One region of the Pseudoalteromonas sp. KG3 genome, then DNA from elsewhere that is predicted to be linked to it. Evidence: predicted binding sites of a transcription regulator. Region 1 holds the regulator's gene; each other region holds the start of a gene.
What was found. Region 1 encodes LexA, which represses DNA repair genes until DNA is damaged. Its sites were predicted from a motif close to TACTGTATNNNNATACAGTA; they were not measured.
Positions count from the first base shown of each region.

Region 2: the regulator LexA is predicted to act here: its motif matches at 3,362-3,381, upstream of NDQ71_RS06065 (YebG family protein).
Region 3: the regulator LexA is predicted to act here: its motif matches at 2,090-2,109, upstream of uvrD (DNA helicase II).

Region 1 covers NZ_CP098523.1:2,363,032-2,367,878, reverse strand. The annotation lists gene NDQ71_RS11205 (ISAs1 family transposase) at 156-1,292, shown strand; gene NDQ71_RS11200 (PDZ domain-containing protein) at 1,329-1,916, shown strand; gene NDQ71_RS11195 (transposase) at 2,095-2,334, shown strand; gene lexA (transcriptional repressor LexA) at 2,529-3,146, shown strand; gene coxB (cytochrome c oxidase subunit II) at 3,561-4,703, shown strand; gene ctaD (cytochrome c oxidase subunit I) at 4,703-4,847, shown strand, end outside.
Region 2 covers NZ_CP098523.1:1,261,679-1,266,525, forward strand. The annotation lists gene NDQ71_RS06035 (TonB-dependent receptor) at 1-186, shown strand, start outside; gene NDQ71_RS06040 (peroxiredoxin C) at 250-855, opposite strand; gene fadR (fatty acid metabolism transcriptional regulator FadR) at 1,089-1,802, opposite strand; gene dsbB (disulfide bond formation protein DsbB) at 2,026-2,538, shown strand; gene NDQ71_RS06055 (DUF6170 family protein) at 2,538-2,840, shown strand; gene NDQ71_RS06060 (ComEA family DNA-binding protein) at 2,869-3,168, opposite strand; gene NDQ71_RS06065 (YebG family protein) at 3,432-3,755, shown strand; gene putP (sodium/proline symporter PutP) at 3,813-4,847, opposite strand, start outside.
Region 3 covers NZ_CP098523.1:2,782,705-2,787,551, reverse strand. The annotation lists gene NDQ71_RS13225 (dUTP diphosphatase) at 1-374, opposite strand, end outside; gene NDQ71_RS13220 (peroxiredoxin-like family protein) at 497-1,126, shown strand; gene NDQ71_RS13215 (YacL family protein) at 1,159-1,527, opposite strand; gene NDQ71_RS13210 (hypothetical protein) at 1,640-1,864, opposite strand; gene uvrD (DNA helicase II) at 2,174-4,339, shown strand; gene NDQ71_RS13200 (GNAT family N-acetyltransferase) at 4,317-4,847, shown strand, end outside.

The DNA of each region.
Region 1 (4,847 bases):
ATATAGTCAACTTAACAAATGGAGAGAAAATTGAGCAAAGCAATCAGAATAGCCGCTGTAACTTGTTTAGCGCACGGCAAGATCATTATAAATTGAACTTATAGAATATGTAGTGATCAGATCAAGGCATAATAATCACCTTGGTCACGTAAAATATGAGCGCTACTTTTCTGAAACACTTTAATTCAATTACCGATCCTCGCATTGAACGCTGTAAAAAGCATGAGCTTATCGATATTCTCCTTTTAGCCATTAGTGCAGTAATCTCCGGTGCACAAGGATGGGAGGATATTGAAGACTTTGGGCATCTAAAACTTGATTGGTTAAAAAGATATGGCGCTTTCAACGCGGGTATTCCAAGACACGACACCATAGCCCGTGTCATTTGTCGGTTAAAATCAGATGAAATAGAGCATGCATTTCAATCTTGGATATCTTCACTTATTGAAACCACGGGTGCTGATATTATTGCTATGGATGGAAAAACTGCACGTCGTTCATTTACAACCAAAGATAGAAAAAGTGCTTTACATACCGTCAGTGCATGGAGCTGCCAACACCAGTTAGTTTTAGGGCAAACAGCCGTTGATAGCAAAACAAATGAAATCACAGCCATACCTGAGTTACTCACCATGCTAGATATTGAAAATAGCATCATTACACTTGATGCTATGGGCTGCCAGCAAGAAATAGCGAAACAAATAATTAAACAAAAAGCTGATTATATCCTAGCGCTCAAAGGTAACCATTCAGGTATGCAGAGTGAATTAGAAGCTTGGTGGCACAAGAGTGAGCGCGAAGGATTGACCAATAGCAACTATGATAAACATACCGAAATAAGCTCAGGGCATGGGCGCATTGAAACAAGGGTTTGTCAGCAATTGCTTATTGATAAAAGCTGGTTAGATAAAATCTACCAATGGTCTGGCTTAAAGAGTGTTATTCAAGTAACCGCTGAGGTTCACGATAAATCATCAGGTACAGACACGATAGAAACGCGTTGGTATATTAGTTCGTTAGCGTTAGGTGCGGAGCAAGCACTTAATGCGGTACGAAGCCACTGGCAGGTTGAAAGTATGCATTGGATGTTGGATATGAACTTTAGGGAAGATGAATCAAGAATCCGTAAGAAGCAAGGACCCCTTGTTTTTAACGTAATGAGAAAAATAGCCATGGCGTTATTTAAACAAGATACAACTAAAACAGCCAGTATGGCGAGAAAAAAGAAAATGGCAGGGCTAGACGATGATTATCGCTCAACCCTGTTAGAATCTGGGATTAAAATGCGCTAGCCGTGTTGTTTAGCGTTCATCATAACTGGATGTGGTATGGCAAGAGGAGTACATGAGTTAAACTCGCAAGCAAAAAACACTCCAAGAACTAATAAAACACCAATGGAAATAGAAGTTTATACTCAAGATAATCCACCACCAAAACCTGTTATTTATATCGCAAATGTAGCAGCTCACGGCAATGGTTATGCAGACAACAATGTCTTGTTAACCACTCTCAAAGAAGAAACCGCAAAAGTGGGTGCTGAATTGGTATTTATCACCAATAAGGAAATATCAAGAGACGAAATTGTTGGCACATATGGTGGCGGTTTTATGATGTCGAACCAGATTAAGCGCCCTCACTTATATGGAGTTGCTGGGGTGTATTCAAAAGTTAGAATCGGGATTACGGCTGGTGATGATGGAATTATCAAATACATAGATGCTGAATCCCCAGCCGACAAAGCAGGATTAAGAGAAGGTATGAGATTGCTGTCGATCAATGGAAAATATTTTAATAGTACAAATTTATTTCAGAAAGAAGTCTCCAACAAACTACCTGGTGATGTTGTGGTAATTGAGTACCTTGATCATGACAACAACAAGACGAAGATTAATGTCGAGTTAGAACCTAGCACTTGAAAATGCTAACAAACAAAGGCAGCTGACGCTTAACAGCGCGCAGCTGCTTTGGACGTTGAGGTTGTAGAATTACTCTTTTTAGGAACTGGTTCTACACATTTCACTTGATTGTTTTTTAACCTTGAACCCACAGGGTTACTGTGATCTAATAGATATTATTCACCCACGGTAAATTGTTATGGCCAACTATAAGCCTGACTTATCCTGCCAAAATAAATTCATTCCAATCAATTTTGCTGAGCAAATATTGCCAGGTACATTTGAGTATGAGCTTTGTTATATTGTCGAAAATAAACTCGATTTGTCGGGCTTTGACGCGTGGTATAACAATGATAAAACGGGCGCGGCGGCGTATCCACCTTCAGTGATGCTAAAGATTATTTTGCTCGGCTATGCACATGGTTTTGTAAAAACTTGACTACAAAAAACGAATTTATGTAATCAACACTAATAGTTAACAGCCGACATTTAATTTTGTAAGTGTTAGCCACAGAGTGATTACAAGAAAAAATGGACTTAATAATTCTGGTTCACTTTTCAGTATTTATATTTGCGATTTTCAGATAACTGTATATACTCACAGTTAAATGTACTGTATGGAAAACCAGTTGTATGCGCCCATTAACGAATCGCCAAGCTCAAATTCTCGAACTTATAAAAGTTTTTATTAAAGATACCGGTATGCCGCCAACCCGTGCTGAGATTGCGCAAACGTTAGGTTTTAAAAGTGCTAATGCAGCGGAAGAACATTTAAAAGCATTAGCTAAAAAAGGCGTAATTAAAATGAAGCCTGGCGCTAGCCGTGGTATCCAATTGGTTGAAGAAGAAGAGCCTGAGCAACTTGGTTTACCGCTAATTGGTCGGGTTGCTGCTGGAGAGCCAATTTTGGCAGAGCAGCATGTTGAGAGCCATTGCCAAGTTGACCCCTTATTATTTAAACCCGCAGCCGACTTTTTATTACGAGTGCAAGGCATGAGTATGAAAGATATTGGCATTATGGATGGTGATTTACTGGCAGTACACAGCACGCAAGTTGCTGAAAATGGCCAAGTGGTTGTTGCCCGTGTTGATGATGATGTAACAGTAAAGCGCCTTGAAAAAGCAGGTAAAAAAGTTTTTTTACATGCTGAAAATGATGAATTTGCACCTATTGAAGTCGATCTTGAGCATGAGTCTTTCAATATTGAAGGGTTGGCGGTTGGGGTGATCCGCAACGCAGACTGGATGTAAACCTATTTTGCACCAAACTGGTGAAGTTTGGTGCTTTGATTTTTTTTACCCCTTTAATGGCTAAATTTCATACTTAGCTATGCCTCTCAAGCCCTCGTAAACTCTACTTTTACGTTACTTTTGCCCTACTGTAGCTATCCTTGATAACAAAATAACGCGCTGATTTTTAGTTATTATTTATGCACCAAAAGAGAAATAAATTACTCCTAAAACTTGCTAATTGTTCGTTTTTTAACTAATTGGTTAATACACTGTGTTAACAACTGTCTTTAAAAGTTGCGATTTTTTGCGCAAAAACACTTTTCTGAGACTGAGTTAATGACCAGTTACAATAAAAAATAACGAATTGGCGTGAAAAAAGCAGTGCCGCCTTTTCGCTTTGCATCTTGCAATAGCATCAAAAGGAGCCGTCACATGGGTAAACTGAGCACTACCTTGTGGCTTATATTACTTATGCTTCCGCAGCATTTGTTGGCTAATAGCCGATTTAATATGCGCGAAGGCGTAACAGATATAAGTAATAATGTTTATCAATTACACATGACTATATTCATTATTTGTTGTGTGATCGGGGTGATTGTATTTGCCGCTATGTTTTGGGCGTTACTTCGTCACCGCAAATCAAAAGGGGCTATTCCAGCTCAATTCCACGAAAGCACTAAAGTTGAAATACTTTGGACTGCTATTCCATTTGTTATTCTCATCGCAATGGCTGTGCCTGCGACTAAAACGTTGATTGCGATGGAAGATGCAAGTAAGGCTGATCTGACTATTAAAATTACCGGGTCACAATGGAAATGGCACTATGAGTATATGGGCGAAGATGTTGCTTTTTACTCTATTTTATCGACTCCGCAAGAACAAATAACTAATCAAGCGGATAAAACAAGTACTTACCTACTTGAAGTAGACAAACCTTTAGTCTTACCGATCAATAAAAAAGTACGCTTTTTAATGACCTCAGATGATGTGATCCACTCTTGGTGGGTACCTGATTTTGCAGTTAAAAAAGATGCCAATCCAGGCTTCATCAATGAAACATGGACGAAAATAAATGAAGAAGGCATTTATCGTGGGCAATGCGCTGAGTTATGCGGCAAAGATCACGGCTTTATGCCTGTGGTGGTGGAAGCTAAATCTGAACAAGATTTTGCTGATTGGTTAGCCGATGCTAAACAAGCGAAGCAAAAAGCAGCCGCTGCGGATGCCGCTTTACTCGATCAAACATTACCGAAAGAAGAGTTAATGACACTTGGCGAGCAAGTATATATGGCCAGTTGTGCAGCATGTCATCAACCTACAGGGATGGGCTTACCAGGTGTGTTTCCTGCGCTTAAAGGTAATCCTGTGGTGCTTGGTGATATTAAAGATCATATTGATGTTGTGCTACATGGTCGTCCAGGTACTGCGATGCAAGCGTTTGCTAAGCAGTTATCAATTAAGCAGTTAGCAGCGGTTATTACTTACAAACGAAACGCGTGGGGTAACGATACCGGTGATGTTATTCAACCGAGTCAGATCCAAGCTGAGCTTGATGCAACATCGGAGGCTAAATAATGAGTAGCGTAACACAGCAACATGATAATACAGCTGCACATCATGATGATGGGCATCATCACCCAGCAAAAGGATTTAAGCGCTGGTTATATACAACCAACCACAAAGACATAGGTAGTTTATATTTAATTTTTTCGCTCACCA
Region 2 (4,847 bases), 1.1 Mb from region 1:
GTTGATTTGCAAACCGCTTATCGTATTACCGAGTCAACCAAAATTTCGATTGGTGTAAATAACTTATTTGACGAAGAGCCACCATTTGCGATCGGTGATGGCGATAGTGATTTATATGGCTATGTATCGGCGGTACATAATCCCCGCGGGCGTTATATTTATACTAAAGTTTCGTTTTCTTTCTAACTATTATCGCTAACAAAAAACCCGCCAGTTGGCGGGTTTCTTATTTAAAAACTAGGGCCTAAATTATAGGTCGCCTTCGTTTTCAGAAAGGAACTTAGCAACGCCTGCAGGGCTTGCATCCATACCTTTTTTACCTTCAGTCCAACCAGCAGGACATACTTCACCGTGCTCGCTGTGGAACGCTAGCGCGTCAACCATACGTAGCATTTCATCGATGTTACGACCAAGTGGTAAGTCATTTACTACTTGGTGACGTACATTACCTTCTTCATCAATTAAGAATGAACCACGAAATGCAACGCCCGCTTCTGGATGCTCAACGTCATACGCTTTACAGATTTCGTGTTTAACATCTGCAACTAGTGCATATTTAACTGCGCCAATACCACCGTCAGCAACAGCAGTGTTACGCCATGCGTTGTGTGAGAATTGTGAATCAATTGAAACACCAATTACTTCAACGCCACGCTTTTGGAATTCTTCATAACGCTTGTCAAAAGCAATTAGTTCAGAAGGACATACGAAAGTGAAATCTAGTGGGTAAAAGAAGATTACTGCTTTTTTACCTTTGATTTTTTCGTGAAGATTGTAGCTATCTACGATCTCGCCGTTACCTAATACTGCTGCAGCGGTAAAGTCTGGTGCCTGGCGGCCTACTAATACACCCATTTTATTCTCCAAATATTTGAGTTTGCTTTTTATTGCTTACGCAATGCTTGCCTTTAATATGGGATCTAAAAACAAAATACCAAGGGCTGGCATGCATAATTGTCAAAATATTTTAGAGAGTAATGACTTAAAAGAACAATCGTATTTTCCGATGTCTACCATCGAAAATACAGAACACTACGTAAAAGGAATAAAAAAGCCTGCATGAGCAGGCTATTAACGAGTGATAATGACTAATCCATAATATTTTCAGGCATATCACCACGGATCTTTTGCCAAATTTCACCGGTTTGATGACCATATTTACGCATCATTGAAATAGCGCCATCATGTTCACGCTTTTCAGCAAGTATAGTTAAGTCTTTATAAAACTGACGTGCTAGTTGACGAGTGCCCGGATCGGAGAAGTAATGGCAACCAATTTTCGAATAGAAGCCTTTAAAGCCATTCAGAATAAGCACATAAATTCGGTTATTGCCTGCCACAGCTAACTCATGGTGTACTTTATAATCATAATCAGCAAAAGCCTGTGCGCTGTCTTCTAACTCGTCACTTTGCGATAAGATTTCAATCACACGATCTGGTGCTAACTTAATTGCCGCACGGGTATAAATGGCACTGATATTAGTTCGTGCAGATAGAAGTTGGTCGGTAAGCTCTGGCATTTTGTCTTCATCAAGACGGGCTAATGTTTCGAGAATATTTAAGCCTGATGTTTCCCAAAAATTATTAACTCGGGTTGGCTTACCATGTTGAATAGTCAGCCAGCCATCACGCGCTAGACGTTGTAATACTTCACGTAGTGTAGTGCGTGTAACACCTATTAATTCTGATAACTCGCGCTCAGCAGGGAGTATAGAACCAGGAGGGAAATCGCCGTTCCAAATTGATTCAACAATATACTCTTCTGCAAATCCAGCTGGACTTTTCGCTTTAAAAATTCTCATTCAATTCCCACTCGAGTTATCACATTACTTCATTTAAAAACCATTAACCGACTGATTGTACCAGATGAAGCAAAACTAACAAGTAAAGTCACTTCATTAAATCATTTAAGCAGGCTGTTAAATATCTGCCAGCAGCTTTTATCGTCACAAAGCATATTTACCCTTGCGCCTAGTTTAATGACTAAGTCATAATCTCATTGAGATATTAATATTTGGAAATACTATGAATTGGTTAGCAAATTTAGCGCAGCAACGCACACCTTGGGTTTTATTAGCATTAACTGCATTTACATTTGAAGTGGTTGCTTTATTTTTCCAATATCAAATGGGCTTAGAGCCATGCATTATGTGTATCTATCAACGAACTGCGATGCTAGGTTTGCTGCTCGCAGGCATTATTGGCGCAATAAATCCCACTAATAGGGTGATCCGCGTTACTGCTTTATTGAGCTGGGCTGTTGCTAGTATTTGGGGTTATTTGATTGCTCGCGAACATATCGAGATGCAAACCACAACTGATCCTTTTGCTTTTAGCTGTGAGTTTGAACCAAACTTTCCCGTGCCGTTACATGAATGGATACCGCAATTTTTCGCCGCCACCGGTGATTGTGGCAATATTGATTGGCAGTTTGCAGGATTAAGTATGCCCGCTTGGATGGAAGTAATTTTTGCCGCATTCACACTGGTACTAATAAGCGTTGTCGCAAGCCGTTTAATCATTAAAAAGTCACTGTGATGATGACATTTTTTTCAAGCCAAGTAACGTCATTAAAACCATTTAAAATACGCCAACGTCAGCAAATTATTGCCTTAGCTTTAAGTCGCTTAACACCAATGCAAAAAATCAGTTTGCGTATTTTAAAGTTACTTTTATTGACCCCTGTATTTTTATCACTAGCATATATTGAAGGTTGGTTACTGTTACCTGCATTACTGATCACCGGTATGGCGTACCCCTTACTGACGACGCCAGTAGAGATCATGTTTGCTAAAGGTTATTTGCAGCAAGCAATTGCAGAGTTTACACAGGGCGAATAATTCGCCCTGTTACTTATTAAAATATAACTTATTTAAATTTAACTTTTCCCTCTAGTTTTGCGACGAGCTTATCGCCAATGCCTTTCACCTGCGCCAGATCAGCAACGGATTTAAATTTACCTTGCGTAGTACGATAATCAACGATCGCTTGTGCTTTTGATTTACCAATGCCAGGTAACTGGCTCAGCTGCTCAACGGTTGCTTGATTAACATTGACTAGCTGAGGTTTTCCGGCACTTTCAGTCGCCTCTACTTTATTTACAGCTGCATTGCTGGGCAATGAAATAGCAAGACCAAATAGTAATACTATTAAAGTTAAAAACTTCATGTTTCTCCTCCATGATATCCATACGTGGACTCAGTTAATAGTTGAATTAAATGTCCTCACTTTTGGACTACATCCAAATAAAGCCATACTGAAAAAGTGTGACAATTTAAATAAAGTAAAGTTGTCCCCATTTGTCAATATACCTATAGTGAAAAAATAAAAATGTTCACTTGCAAAAAGGCCAACAAACTATTACTGTACATAAAAACAGTAATCAATCAAGGTGAACGTATTATTCACCAAGCAAATTGGCAGGAGAAATCATGGCTGTTGTTGTTAAATATGTTGTAGAAAGAAACGGAGTCGAGCGTATGACGTTTACTACTAAAAAAGAAGCAGATGCGTATGACAAAATGCTTGATATAGCAGAGTCACTCGAGATAATGCTAGAGAAAGTGGATGTCCCTTTAAGTGAACAACAAATTGAATCGCTTGCGCTTGAGATTGCTAAAAGTAAAGACGACTTTATCAATGTACTTAAAGGCGCTAAAGATGTTGCTCCTGCTAAAGCTGCACCAGCTAAAACGAAGAAAACAGCAGAAAACGTTGCAGATATAAAAGCAAGCACTGACAAAGCCGCGAGCTAATACCAACAAGTTAACAAATAAAAAGGAGCTTATTAAAGCTCCTTTTTTGTTGGTCTATTAGCTCAACGAGCCCTCAACTTCATCAAATAACTGCGTGATCTCTTTACTCGGAGGTGGTGTTGATAAACTCACCACTACAATTGCGATACTTGATAAAATAAAGCCCGGTATAATTTCATAAATAAGACTGCTAAGAGTCTCACCATTAATGGTTATTGGCGCATATATCCACACCAACACAGTACCAGCACCGACAACCATACCGCTGATCGCACCTTGTAGATTCATGCGCTTCCAATATAAGCTTAATAATACTAATGGCCCAAATGCAGCACCAAAACCAGCCCATGCATTACTAACCAAATCTAAAATCGAACTATCGCGATCATACGCTAAGTAAATAGCAAATAATGCCACTAGCAATACACTAATTCGACCGACTAAAACCAATTCTGTTTGTGAGGCACTGCGATTTAAATAGATTTTGTAAAAGTCTTCAGTTAGTGAGCTTGAGCAAACTAATAGCTGCGACGAAATAGTACTCATAATCGCAGCTAAAATAGCGGCAAGTAAAAAGCCTGCAATTAACGGATGGAATACTAATTCAGATAACACTAAAAAGATTGTTTCTTTATCATCAATCAGCATTTGGTTTTCAATCATGTATGCGGCACCAAATAATCCAGTTAGCACTGCACCAATTGCCGAAAGTGTCATCCACGACATACCAATACGACGCATAGTTGGCATATCTTTAACAGATCGAACTGACATAAAACGAACGATAATATGCGGTTGTCCGAAATAACCTAAGCCCCATGCCATCGCAGAAATAATCGCGATGGTAGAGCCGCCGGCAAACCAATCAAGCATATTAAGTGCGTGGATCTCACTCTCTTTGGGCGAACTCAATAAGAGATCATAACGTGCGTTAGCCAATGTATCCATAACAGGTTGATCTAACATCGTATATGTTACAATAGGGACCGCTAGCAAGGAGATAAACATAATGCAGCCTTGCACAAAGTCCGTCAAACTAACCGCTAAAAAGCCACCAAACAAAGTATAAAGTACAACAACTCCCGTCGTAAC
Region 3 (4,847 bases), 420 kb from region 1:
GCTGCATTAAAGGTTTTATCTGCAACAGCTGATGCAGCTAGCGTTTCTAACGTTTGCTTGAAATCATCGGCTTGTTGCGGTGCACTTAACTGTGCTTCAAGCTGTTTAGCAAGCTCTAAGTAGCTTGTTTCACCATCAATACGTAGCGATAAACCAAAATGAAAAATATCAACGAGCTCTAAAATAACTTGTTCAGTATCTGGTGTTTGTTTTTTCCACCATTTCCAACCGTAATGATCAAGCATTTCTGCACATTCAACCCAAATAGCACGATACCATTCAAAGCCTTGGCTAAACCATTGCTCATGAACTTTGGTGTTCATCGCATTTTGCATTTCTAGCATCACCACTAGTTTATTTAAATTGGCAGACATATCTCTTCCAGTTACTATTTTAATTGCGGTAATAATACAGGGTAAGATGAAAGAAAAACACCTCCAAGTCGTTCTACTACTCTATGATTACAATAATTAACTAAAGATGAGTAAACACTATCATGTTAAAATCAATTCTATTAAGTTGTATATTTTTACTCACGTTTCATGTAAGTGCTAATACTTCATTGAATATCGCGCCTGCTGCTGAAAAAGCCAGTCCGTTAATGCCAGGTTTAACGATTCCAGCTTTAACACTCAAAGATCAAAATGGTAAGAATGTTGTTTTAGCGGAACGGTTTGCTGAAAAAACCACAGTGCTTATCGTATACCGTGGCGGTTGGTGCCCATATTGCTCGAAGCAATTAGCGAATGTGCAAAAAATTGAAGCTGAGCTAGCTGATTTAGGCGCGCAAATTATTGCAGTATCACCCGATAGTCCAGAAAAATTAGCTGAAACTAAAATTGATTCGCCTAATTATCAACTTTTATCAGACGATAGTTTAGTGTTAAGTCAGGCGCTAGGTTTAGCTTTTTATCTGGACGATAAAACAGCGACTATTTATCGCAATAAGCTCGGTGTGAATTTTGTGTCTCTTGATGGTAAGGCAAAAGTAGCCTTACCTGTGCCAGCCGTTTTTGTCATTGATCAAAAAGGCTTAGTGCATTTTCAATACGCGAACCCAAATTACAAAGTTCGCCTCACCGAAAACTTACTATTAGCGGCAGTAAAACCAGTTGCGGAGCAATAATATAACACTAGTAGAGAGCTGCGGCTCTCTACTTACCTTCCGGTGATAAATTCTTGCCATGAATTAATCAGATCAACAAAATCTTCAAAACCACAGCCGCTACTCAAACCGTTTTCTTCAAGCATCAATTCATCATCTTGATAAGCAAATAAATCTTCAGAATCTTGATGTAAGGCATGTGCTTCAAAGATGGCTTCATCTTTATTTAAAATCAAATCAATTTCTTGGCCTTGCAGTGTCAGCGCTTCAAAACTACTCGCAACTGAGGCGATTAAAGCCTGCACCATATTGATTTTATCTTTACCGATTTCTTCATTTAGCCAACGGCCAATAACAGCATGCTCACTGCTAATTTTAATACGTAAGCCACTTATTGGATCGCGTATAAATTGGTATTCCATAACTTTACCTAAATACAACTAATACCCAGAATTATACCCTAGGCGGTTGTGGATCACTAAAGCCAGATACAAAAATAGCGCTAAAAAGCGCTATTCTTTTCAAGTGATACAGCTACCGGTAACTTTTGAAACGAGCCGCATCGATGATTGCCCAAATATAGACAATAGGGAGTAAAACAAAACCTACCACTACGTAGATAAGTGCTCCACTAATAACCCAAGCTAAGAAAAAGAAAATAGCGGCCATTATACGCCCTTGAACTAACTGCCCAAGACCTGGAAAAAATATATTACAAATCGCCGCAATTACATTACCGCCTGAACCTTGCTCTGCCATGTTAACCTCAATTATTAATTTAATTTTCTTTTTAGATACTTACACACATCATGCCAATTATTTAAGTAATTAAAAATCAGTAGGTTACAATAAAAATATTTTTAATAGTTTTTACTAAATCGTGATTTTTACTAAATATCAGTCAAATTGGCTACAGCTAATAGCGCTCATTACAACAGCTTAGCTAAAAAACTCATTAAATAGAATAAAGAACATTTTAAAATTAACTGTTTATAAAAACAGTATTTTATTTAGCCTAACAAAAACACCTGTTATACTGCCCTTAATATTGATTGAAAAGGCGTGATGATGGACGTTTCTGAATTACTCGATGGCTTAAATGACAAACAACGGGATGCCGTAGCTGCTCCACTGCAAAATATGCTGGTGCTGGCTGGCGCAGGCTCAGGTAAAACTCGAGTACTTGTTCATCGCATCGCATGGCTTATGCAGGTAGAGCAAGCCTCTGCTTACAGTATTTTTGCAGTAACCTTTACCAATAAAGCCGCTAAAGAAATGCGCACCCGAGTTGAAGAAGCTCTTAAAGCGCCTGTCGGTGGTATGTGGATCGGTACCTTCCATGGTTTATCACACCGTATTTTACGCGCCCATCACCGTGAAGCTAATTTACCTGAAGCATTTCAGATTTTAGATTCAGACGATCAGCTACGCATGATCAAACGCTTATTAAAAGCCATGAATATTGATGACAAAAAATGGCCCGCAAAGCAGTTTGGTTGGTATATCAGCGCCAAGAAAGATGAAGGCCTGCGACCAAAAGATATTCAAGCTTATGATATCAATGAGCAAATGATGCTTAAGGTCTATACCGCTTATCAAGAAGCCTGTGACCGTGCTGGATTAGTTGATTTTGCCGAAATATTACTGCGTAGTTTTGAGGTTCTGAAAAACAATCCAACTTTACTACGTCACTACCAGCAACGTTTTGCCCATATGCTAGTAGACGAATTTCAAGATACCAACACCATTCAATATGCATGGCTTAAATTACTCGCTGGCGATACCAACAGCATTATGATTGTTGGTGATGATGACCAGAGTATTTACGGATGGCGCGGTGCAAAAATTGAAAACATTAAGCGCTTTTTAACCGACTTTGAAGCCGAAACAATTCGCCTCGAGCAAAACTATCGTTCTACCGCCACTATTCTAAAAGCGTCTAATGCGCTTATTCAAAATAACTCAGACCGGATGGGTAAAAGCCTCTGGACCGATGGCAATGATGGCGAGCCTATTTCTGTTTATGCCGCTTTTAACGAATTAGACGAAGCGCGCTTTGTCAGCAGCAAATTACGCAGCTGGCTCAATGCAGGTAATGCATTACAAGACGCAGCGATTTTATACCGTAGTAACGCGCAATCGCGGGTACTTGAAGAAGCCATGCTACAAGAAGGCTTAAAATACCGCATTTACGGCGGTATGCGCTTTTTCGAACGCCAAGAGATTAAAGACGCACTGGCGTATTTACGCCTTGTTGGCAATCGCCAAGACGATGCCGCTTTTGAGCGTGTTATTAACACCCCAGCCCGCGGTATTGGCGACAAAACCCTAAGCCATATTCGTGATTGTGCACGCAGTGAATCACTGCCGCTTTGGTACGCTGCAAAAGCCATTGTTGAGCAACAGCACCTATCAGGGCGTGCGGCTAGTGTTGTAACTAAGTTTGTTGAGCTGGTTGAGCACATTGAAGACAAAATTGGCGATCTCACGCTAGAAGAGCAAGCCAAATACGCGATTCAAACATCGGGCCTTATGGCAATGTATCAAGCTGAAAAAGGCGAAAAAGGCCGTGCTCGGGTAGAAAACTTAGAAGAGCTGATCAGCGCCTGTGGCCAATACGAACTCCCGGAAGATGAAGAGTTTAGCTCACCACTGCAAGGATTCTTGGCTTATACCTCCCTGGAGTCGGGTGATGGCCAAGCTGAAGAGCATGAAGATGCCGTGCAAATGATGACACTGCACTCAGCGAAAGGCCTAGAGTTCCCGCTGGTATTTATGGTTGGTGTTGAAGAAGGCATGTTCCCATCACAGCAAAGCAACGAAGAATCAGGCCGTTTAGAGGAAGAGCGACGTCTTTGCTATGTAGGTATGACTCGCGCAATGGAAAAACTCTACATCAGTCACGCTGAAAGCCGTCGTCTTTATGGTCAAGAAAAATACCACAGCCCATCACGCTTTTTACGAGAAATGCCTGAAGATTGCATTGAAGAAATTCGTATAAAAACCCAAGTATCGCGCCCGCCTGCAGCTGGCCGATTTAGCTCATCGGTGAGTCATGCAGCATTTGAAGAAAGTGGCTTTAACTTAGGGCAGCATGTATTACATGCTAAATTTGGTATGGGAACAGTTATTAATTACGAAGGCAGTGGCGCTCAATCTCGCGTACAAGTGAATTTTGATGACTCTGGTAGTAAGTGGTTAGTAACTGTTTATGCACGACTGCAAGCTATTTAGTCCGCAATTAGCATCTTTCCTCACGCAACTTGCCTATGCAAGACATAGGCAACTGCTATTAGTTACTGGCGAGCAAAATTGGTGTTACCAGCAAGCCAATCAGTTACTCCAACAACTGGCTCCCGTCCAATATAAGGTATTATCAGCCAGCCGTGAGCTCAAAAATAGTAGCTGGACTGAACATACTCATCAGATCCTCGGCCAAGAATTTCAACATGTTATTTATGATGGCTTTAGTGGCTTAGCCCCAGATAAACTCGCCGCTCTCAGCGGCACAGTGCAAGCTGGCGGGTTATTTATTTTATTATTACCAGAGCTGGCTGATTTACAGCATTGGTGCGATCCAGCCCTCGAGACCTTTCAATCATTTGCGCAACAACGCCAGCACAGTTACTTTAATCAACGTTTAGCGGGTTTACTCACCAATAACTCACTACTGCATTTTAGCCAAACAGAAGGTTGGCAACCACTTCCTAAAGTGAGCACAGAAGCTGGCGTACTTTCACTG